One region of the Metabacillus sp. cB07 genome, then DNA from elsewhere that is predicted to be linked to it. Evidence: riboswitches for the same ligand, from Rfam matches in the RefSeq annotation. Region 1 holds a riboswitch; the other holds the start of a gene.
What was found. A riboswitch is a leader RNA that binds a small molecule or an ion and turns the genes downstream of it on or off. The one in region 1 is predicted to bind S-adenosylmethionine.
Positions count from the first base shown of each region.

Region 1 (4,396 bases):
GTAATTTCTTCTATATCGTCCGCTTTGATATCCGGTTTTCCTTCTGGAATAAAACGGGGTTCGATCTCGTGCTGAAAAACCTCATAGCCCGGAACACTGAGTGCAGCATTGATGGTGATCAGGCCGTCAATATCCTGGTGTCTGCAGGCAAGGTGAGCCGCTAAAATTCCGCCCATGGACTGTCCTGCAACAAAGATTCTGCGGCACACTTTTTTAAGCTTTTTATAAGCTTCTTCGATATTTTGAATCCAGTCTGTAAAGCAGCAGTCTTCAAAGTCTAGGGGAGTGGTTCCGTGGCCTTTCAGGCGCGGGGCATAAACGGTATATCCCTTTGCGGCCAACAGTTTTCCGAGCTCGCCAACACTTTGGGGAGTACCGGCAAATCCGTGGCACAGAAGAATGCCGATCTCATTTCCTTTATGAAAAAAGCTTTCAGCTCCTGCAAGGACAGGCACATGTTTCGTCGTCATCATCATTTCCTCCCAATCAATTCTGAACTAAAAAACCCTCTCCTGCTTACAGCTGACAAGAGAGGGTTTGTCTTTATCGGCCAAAGCATCGTGCTTTGCTGGTTGGAGCACCTTTCCGGCGTGCGGCGGCTGCTGTGAAGTCATGGAGCCAGATCTCTCGTTCACTCTTGATAGATTATATTTAATTCTTATTGGTTTAGTTGGTTTTAACGATTTTATCATGATGGAGAGATAACTGTCAATCACTTCCTGAAGCAATCCTCTTCACAAAATTGGCTGCCTGGAGTAAAATACTTATATTCCAATCAGACAGGTGGGTTTTAGTGTGAAAACCATTCCAAAACCTTTAGTATTAGTTAATCAATGGGTGATTGTGCTATCCGCTGCAGTATTCTTGATCAGCGGCATGGGCGCTTTTTTACTGGTGCCTCTTACGGCCGGGATTATGGGACTGCTGTTTAAAGTAAACCCGATTATGAAAGCTGCCGGCACCTTTTTGAAAAAAGAGCCTTCAGCCTATATACAGGAAGATTTTGATCAGCAGCAGTTTAATCAGGTAATAGCAGTGATCTGCCTGAGCCTTGGATTTGCCGGATACATGCTTGACTGGACGGTGCTTGCCTATGCGGCGACTATCATGGTTGCCATTGCTGCATTTGCCGCGATTCTCGGGTTTTGCATCGGCTGCTTTATCCGTTTTCAGTGGCAGCAGTATAAATACCGCAGACTTTCTAAGCAGTCCAACTGATTTTTTAAAAAAGTGTTGACTTTCAGAAAATACCGGAGTAAAGTTAGACACATCGAAAATATTGCTTCTTATCACGAGAGGTGGAGGGATATGGCCCTTTGAAACCTCGGCAGCGGACTCTTTATGAGAACTGTGCCAACTCCAGCAGGCGTGCAGCCTGAGAGATGAGAAGAGCGAACGGTCTTTTTTTGCAGATCCAGCCTCTTCCTGTCTTTCAGGGAGAGGTTTTTATTTTTCTTTAAAACTAAATCATGATTTTCTTATCCAGAGAAGCGGAGGGACTGGCCCCATGATGCTTCGGCAGCGGACTTTTGAAAAAGTACTGTGCCAATTCCAGCAGGCGATAGCCTGGGAGATGAGAAGAGAACCGGTGATTTCTTATGCCATGCCCTCTTCTTGTCGGATAGAAGAGGGTTTTTTTATTGCAAAAATACAGGGAGGTTACATAAATGATTGAATTTAAAGGCGTCACAAAGGTATACGGGAGCGGCGGCAATGAAGTGAAAGCTCTTGACGGCATTGATCTGGAAGTGAAAAAAGGGGAAATATGCGGAGTCATCGGTTTTAGCGGAGCCGGAAAAAGCACCCTGATCCGCACAGTGAATCTGCTCGAGCGTCCAACAGCAGGGCAGATCATCGTGGATGGTCTCGACTTAACGGCGCTTTCCAAAAAGGATGTGCGCGGAGTCAAACGGAAAATCGGCATGGTGTTTCAGCACTTTAATCTGCTTAATTCAAAGACAGTCTATGCAAATGTGGCGATGCCGCTGCTTCTCTCAAAGGCCTCGCCGAAAGTTATTAAGGAGCGGGTTGCTGAGCTGCTCTCGTTTGTAGGACTTGAGGACAAAGCGAACCAGTACCCTGATCAGTTATCAGGCGGCCAGAAACAGCGCGTCGGAATTGCGAGGGCTCTTGCTACCCAGCCATCTATTCTTCTGTGCGATGAAGCTACCTCGGCACTTGATCCTCAGACGACAGCTTCGATTCTAAAGCTATTGAAAAAAATCAACGAGGAATACAACATTACGATTCTCATGATCACGCATGAAATGTCAGTCATAAGAGAGGTTTGCGATACAGTAGCCGTGATTGAAGGCGGAAAAATCATTGAATCAGGTTCTGTGTTTGAAGTTTTCTCAAATCCGAAAACGAAGACTGCATCAAACTTTGTCAGCTCTGTTCTGAATGATTCGATTCCTGAATCGGTCCTGAAGCTTGTTCAGGAGGAAAACAGCCAGGCACAGATTTTCAAAATTAATTTTGTCGGCAAATCCTCAGGACAGCCGCTGCTGTCGCAGATTGCGAAACGATTTGACCTCCATATCAACGTGCTGTTCGGCAACATCACGGAGCTTCAGGGGATTCCATTTGGACATTTAATCGTTGAACTTCAGGGAACGGAAAGTGAAATAAAAAGAGCGCTTCTGGTGATGAACCAGGAGAACGTATCAGTGAAAGAGGTGAATGCACATGCTAGTTGATTCTCAGCAAATAATCGATGCTTTAGTCGAAACACTCGCAATGACCGGTTTTTCCCTGCTTTTCTCCACGTTGATCGGCCTTCCGCTCGGCGTGCTGCTGGTCATCACCCGAAAGGGACATCTATGGGAAAATGCCATTATTTTTAACATCCTGAACGGGATCGTGAATCTTTTCCGCTCTGTGCCGTTCATCATTTTGATGGTGGCGATTGTTCCGCTGACGAGATTGATTGTCGGAACCTCAATCGGAACAGCTGCAGCTGTTGTGCCGCTTGTCTTTTACGCAGGACCCTATATTGCCAGATTAATAGAGAACTCGCTGCTTGAAGTGGACCCGGGAGTCATTGAAGCGGCAGAAGCAATGGGTGCAACGCCAACCCAGATCATCTTTAAGTTTATTGTTCCTGAAGCATTAAGCTCACTTGTTTTGAGTCTGACGATTGCAACAGTGGGACTTGTCGGTGCATCTGCGATGGCAGGGGCTGTCGGCGGAGGCGGACTTGGAGATCTCGCGATTACATACGGCTACCAGCGCTTTGACACGGTTGTCATGATCATTACAGTGGCCATTCTTGTTGTCCTTGTTCAGGGACTTCAGACTTCAGGAAACATTTTATCGAAAAAAATCAGAAGACGATAGGAGAGAACAATGATGAAAAAATGGATCATTTTAACACTGATTGCAGCACTCGCCGCTTTTGCTGCGGGATGCGGAAATAAAACAGCTAGCGGAAAAGAAGAGGTGGATGTGAAAATCGGCGTCAGCGGATCTGATAACCGCATCTGGGATTTTGTTGCCAAGAAGGCAGAAAAAGAAGGCATCAACATTGAGATTGTCAGATTTTCAGATTATGTACAGCCGAATCTTGCGCTTTCAGAAGGCGAGCTGGATGCCAATGCGTTTCAAACGATTTCTTACTTTAATGCCTTCAAAAAAGAACACAATCTTGACCTGACTCCTATTGGAACAACGGTCATCGCACCTCTTGGCCTCTACTCGGATAAATACAAATCTGTTGAAGACATTCCGGAAGGCGGAAAAATTGCAGTTCCGAATGAAGCGACAAACATGGGAAGAGCGTTCCTTCTTCTTCAGGCAGCCGGTTTAATTGAACTTCCTGAAGATTTTGACGGAAACGGATCACTTGATAAAATCGTCAAAAATCCGAAAAAGCTTGAAATCGTGCCTGTTGTCGCCGGCCAGACACCGCGTGTTCTTCCCGATGTAGCAGGTTCTATCATCAACAACGGAATTGCTGTTGATGCAGGATTTAACCCAATCAAGGATTCTATTTTCCATGAAGATGACACAGCCACACCTTATATCAACATCATCGCAACACGCACAGAAGACAAGGACCGCAAAGAACTGAAACGCATCGTTGAGCTTTACCAGGAGGAAGACACGGCTGAATTTATTGAAAAAGAATACGATGGAGCCACGATTCCGACGTTTGTCCCTCTAAGTGAAATTGGAGAATAATCATTGAGGAGGAAAGAGCATGAGCACAGCAGTTGTTACGCTTAAAGAGCAAATCATTGATGAAATCGAATCAAGAAAGGCAGAGTACCTGAAAATTAGCCATTCGATTCATGAAAATCCTGAAATCGGCAATGAGGAATACTTTGCTTCAAAGCTCCTTTCCGACTTGCTTGAGTCAGAAGGGTTTACAGTTGAACGCGGAGTCGCAGGACAT
Region 1 covers NZ_CP069296.1:3,564,271-3,568,666, reverse strand. The annotation lists gene JOJ89_RS18310 (alpha/beta hydrolase) at 1-476, opposite strand, end outside; SAM riboswitch class I at 541-647, opposite strand; gene JOJ89_RS18305 (DUF4395 domain-containing protein) at 796-1,218, shown strand; SAM riboswitch class I at 1,284-1,389, shown strand; SAM riboswitch class I at 1,476-1,580, shown strand; gene JOJ89_RS18300 (methionine ABC transporter ATP-binding protein) at 1,668-2,699, shown strand; gene JOJ89_RS18295 (methionine ABC transporter permease) at 2,689-3,339, shown strand; gene JOJ89_RS18290 (MetQ/NlpA family ABC transporter substrate-binding protein) at 3,352-4,182, shown strand; gene JOJ89_RS18285 (M20 family metallopeptidase) at 4,202-4,396, shown strand, end outside.

Region 2 (4,396 bases), 790 kb from region 1:
TAATCACATTCCCGTAAGATTCAGGAAGTTGTAAGACATTATCTATAATCAGCCTTAACAGAAACTATTTATTTGATGATCAGTGATTCCTTTAATGACTCCCAGTTCACTAATCAAAAATTCATGTGCGCTATCCAGCATTTTTTTTTCGCTTGTATTAAGTGCTTTTTCTTTCTTCATACGCATTAAATCACGTATAACTTCAGCACCTTCTTGTATGTTGCCGGTTTTAATTTTGTCCGTGTTCACTTTATACCTTTGTTTCCACGACAGTAATCTATCTGATTCTCCATGCTGAAAAATGTGTATGATGTGCTTTAATGCAAGTATGTCAGTAACTGGGCGTATACGTGAACTCAGTATTTTATCCGTAGGAATCATGACTTGCATATTGCCTATTAACATATTTATGACATAATATTGCTGGTTTTTCCCTGATATTTCCTTATCTTCTATAGCTTTAATGATACCGACTCCGTGCATTGGATAAACAATGTTATCGCCAATTTGAAACAAATAATCCACCTCCATATATGGTAACCTTCTAAAGCTTAACATATAGATTATTTTTTATCAAATTTTTAATGATATCATAAATTTATTTTTGGTGTCAACTACTTTTTCCTTTGAAGATCAAAAAAAGAAAATGCAGCAGGAAACGTGTCGGATTACCAATAAAGGGAAGGTGGATTTTCCTGCGAATATCAAAAAAAGCATACTAATTTCTATGCAAATTAGTATGCTGATTGATATATGATTTACCGTGTTATTTAGGACGCTGTTTTTTCTTACGCTGCTTTTCTTTTAAACCGCGGAAACTGTATCAAAATCGCCACAATACCACATAGAGCAATCAGTACCGGATAAAAGGAGTACGGCAGAATGCTTGTCGGGGAGATGGAAGCAAATTCAGCCGCTGAAAGGATCTGCGCACCGTATGGGATCAGTCCCTGGATGCTGCATGAGAAGATATCGAGAAGACTTGCTGATTTACGTTTATCGATTTCATACTTGTCCGCCATATCTTTGGCAAGAGGGCCCGTTGCAATAATCGAGATTGTGTTGTTTGCCGTTGCAAGGTTCGTAGAGCTGACAAGGCCCGCAATCGCAAATTCTGCCCCTCTTTTAGAAGAAATACGCTTCGTCATGGTTTCAAGAATGAAGTGAATGCCGCCGTTTCGCTTGATCAGCTCTACCATACCGCCAATCAGGAGCGAAAGAATGACAAGCTCAGCCATTCCCATGATGCCGTCTGTTATTTTCTGCAGAAACGCTGTTAGTGTGTAGCTTCCGTCTGCCATTCCAATAACTCCGCCGAGGATAATGCCTCCTGCTAAAACAGCAATGACATTTACTCCAAGCAGTGCTGCTGCAAGAACCCCGATGTATGGAAGCATTTTTACCCAGCTGTACGCTTCAGGTGTAACTGGTGCCTGTCCGCCCAGTGTGATGACGACAAGCACAATGCACGTAATAATGGCTGCGGGCAGCACGATAAAGAAATTTGCTTTGAATTTGTCCCGCATTTCTGTTTGCTGTGTTCGGACAGCTGCAATAGTTGTATCCGAGATGAACGACAAGTTATCTCCGAACATGGCCCCGCCAATAATGGCACCCATTGCAAGAGCCACTGAAATGTCTGCCTCTGTACTTATTCCGACTCCAATCGGAGCAAGAGCGGCAATCGTACCTGTAGAGGTACCCATCGCAAGCGAGATAAACGCGCCGATGATGAACAGCCCTGCAATCAGCAGGCTCTGAGGCAGGAAGGACAGTGCCAGGTTAACCGTCGACTCAACGGCGCCCATTCCTTTTGCCACTTCCGAAAAAGCACCCGCAAGAATAAAGATAAAGACCATGATCATTAAGTCAGGGTGTCCCGCTCCTTTTGAGAAACTCTCCACTTTTGATGTGAAGCTTTCTTTCCGGTTCATGATAAGGGCTGCTGCTGCGGCAACAAGGATTGCCACAAGGATCGGCATTTTATAGAAGTCTCCTGTGATGATGCCCGATCCCACAAATAGTCCGATGAAAATAACGAGGGGCAAAAGTGCCCAGCCGTTAGCTTTTGTCTTCATAATAACCACCTTTCGTTTCTTCCGTAATCATAGTGTTCCGCTCTCTGCAGATAAAAACTGACTGCATAAAAAAAGATCTCTTCTTGATAACAAGAAGAGATCCTATATCCGGAATGGAAATAAGCTCTTCTCATTTTTCAAGCGCATGGCTTGCTGGAATTGGCACAGCACTCACAAGGATTGCGAGTCCGCTGCCGAGGCATCACAGGGCCAGTCCCTCTGCCTCTCTTAATAAGAAGATGATATGTGTGTTTTAAAAAATACCTTTACTACATTAAGGGGTTGCGGTGCAAAAGTCAAATGGCAGATTTAACTCGAGTTAAGATCTAAATTATTTTAATTTTTTGTTAATGATGCAATGTGGAAATAAAGAAGTGGAAAAAGTGCCGATACAATTCCGTATCGGCACTTTTTCTATTTATTTCATTTTAACCAGAATAATTCACCTTCAAATTTAATTAGTTTTTCTATAAACTCTTCAAAGGTCATTTTAAGGTTTTGTGGAGGATTGCTAGTATCAATGTCCTCATACAATAAATAATCTTTTTCCCCTCTTTCAACTTTTTGTTCGTCTATTAAAAAATATCCTACATCTGCGTATCTAATTACACAAAAGTATTTTTCCGGAATTAGATGAGAAATAGAGAGAGTTTCTTGTATTATTTCCTTTAAACTATGGACAAAAATGCCACTCCCCCAATCATCAGTGAATATTCTTCCACCATTATGTAAGGTCAAAAACGTCTTATAGTCATCCGGTAAATCAAATTTAAACTCATTTATTTCTTGTAATGAAGCGGGTTCAAAAAACAAACATTTCTTATCTGCTGCCGTACCATCATTTAAATGAATTCGAAATCTACCATCTCCATCTAGATTCGCTTTCAAAGATTCCAAAGTCTCTATGATCATTTTCCACCTCAAAAAGGTAATATTTATTCCGCCAAGGAGTAACAATTTGTTGATGCATTTCTCTTCGAAGGGCGTATAAATTTATCATATCATTATTTCCTCCTCTTTCCAGCGGTCTTATATGATGCACATTCAAAAGCAGTTTTTACTCGATCTATAATCAAAATTGTTTGAATTTTTCACTGTGTATGGAATAATATGGACTATATAGTCGGTTTTAAAAAAAGAAGGGCGGGCTGCAAATGGCTCCAATTGTATCAGAGGAATATAAGGAGAAGAAGAAGCGGCATATTCTGGACAGCTCTCTGAAGGCATTCGGGGAAAAAGGATTTCAGCTGGCCACCATCGATGACATTGTAGCTGAATCCGGATTGAGCAAAGGAGCCATCTATAACTATTTCAAAAGCAAGGAAGACATTTATCTGCAGCTGATGCAAAGGAAGACGGAAGAGAATATAGCAGGGTTAAAAGAACGTTTCCGTAAAAAGGAAACGGCCGAAGAGAAACTCAGACAGTTCTTCAAAAACTATCTGGAGATCAAGCTTTCACCGGACTGGCAGCGGATGATCGGGGTTCACCTTGAGTTTTGGATTCATTCAGGACGGGATGAAGAGCTGAAACGGGTGATGACCGCACGGTATGAAGAGGTTTACCGGACGCTGCTGATGGAGGTTTTGCAGGAAGGAATTGATCAGCTGGAATTCCGGCCGGATGCGGATCCCGCTATTATCTCGTCATTGGTATGGGGAACAATTGACGGCACCTGCCTTCATTATTCTGTCATCGGAAACGATTATCCGTTCCGGGAACAGATGAAGACACTTGAAGAAATGGTGTTTATGTACGTAAGAAAAGGGGAGAGAGAATGATTACATGTAAACGGCTGTCCCAATGTACACTTCAAGATGCACTGATTGCATGGAACAAGGGGTTTGAAGGCTATGATTTTGATATGACTCTCACACTTGAAGCCTTTCTGAACAGACTTGTATTTGAGAATCTTTCACCCGCGCTGTCCATTGTGGCTTTTGACGGAACCGAACCCGTCGGACTGATCTTAAACGGCGTCAGGTCCATTGACGGCAAAAACGTCTCCTGGAACGGAGGCACCGGAGTTGCCCCTGCATTCCGAAGCAAAGGCGTCGGGAAAAAGATGATGGAAGAAGTCCTGTCCATCTATGAAAAAGAAGGAGTCCACACGGCTACACTTGAAGCACTTTCGCATAATGACCGGGCAATCAAGCTGTACGAGAAGATGGGATATCAGACGGCAGATCAGCTTGTTCACCTCGGATATTCGGCTCCATTGACACTCGATCCGCCCGCTCTAACGCATGATATTCACTGGAAAAAGCCGCATAATTTAGCGGAGCACTCTTTTTGCAGCAGGCTGATTCCATGGCAGG
Region 2 covers NZ_CP069296.1:201,564-205,959, forward strand. The annotation lists gene JOJ89_RS01160 (CarD family transcriptional regulator) at 55-531, opposite strand; gene JOJ89_RS01165 (Na+/H+ antiporter NhaC family protein) at 789-2,081, opposite strand; SAM riboswitch class I at 2,206-2,316, opposite strand; gene JOJ89_RS01170 (SMI1/KNR4 family protein) at 2,502-2,990, opposite strand; gene JOJ89_RS01175 (TetR/AcrR family transcriptional regulator) at 3,233-3,859, shown strand; gene JOJ89_RS01180 (GNAT family N-acetyltransferase) at 3,856-4,396, shown strand, end outside.
Region 2: another riboswitch for S-adenosylmethionine. It lies ahead of JOJ89_RS01165 (Na+/H+ antiporter NhaC family protein); the one in region 1 lies ahead of JOJ89_RS18300 (methionine ABC transporter ATP-binding protein).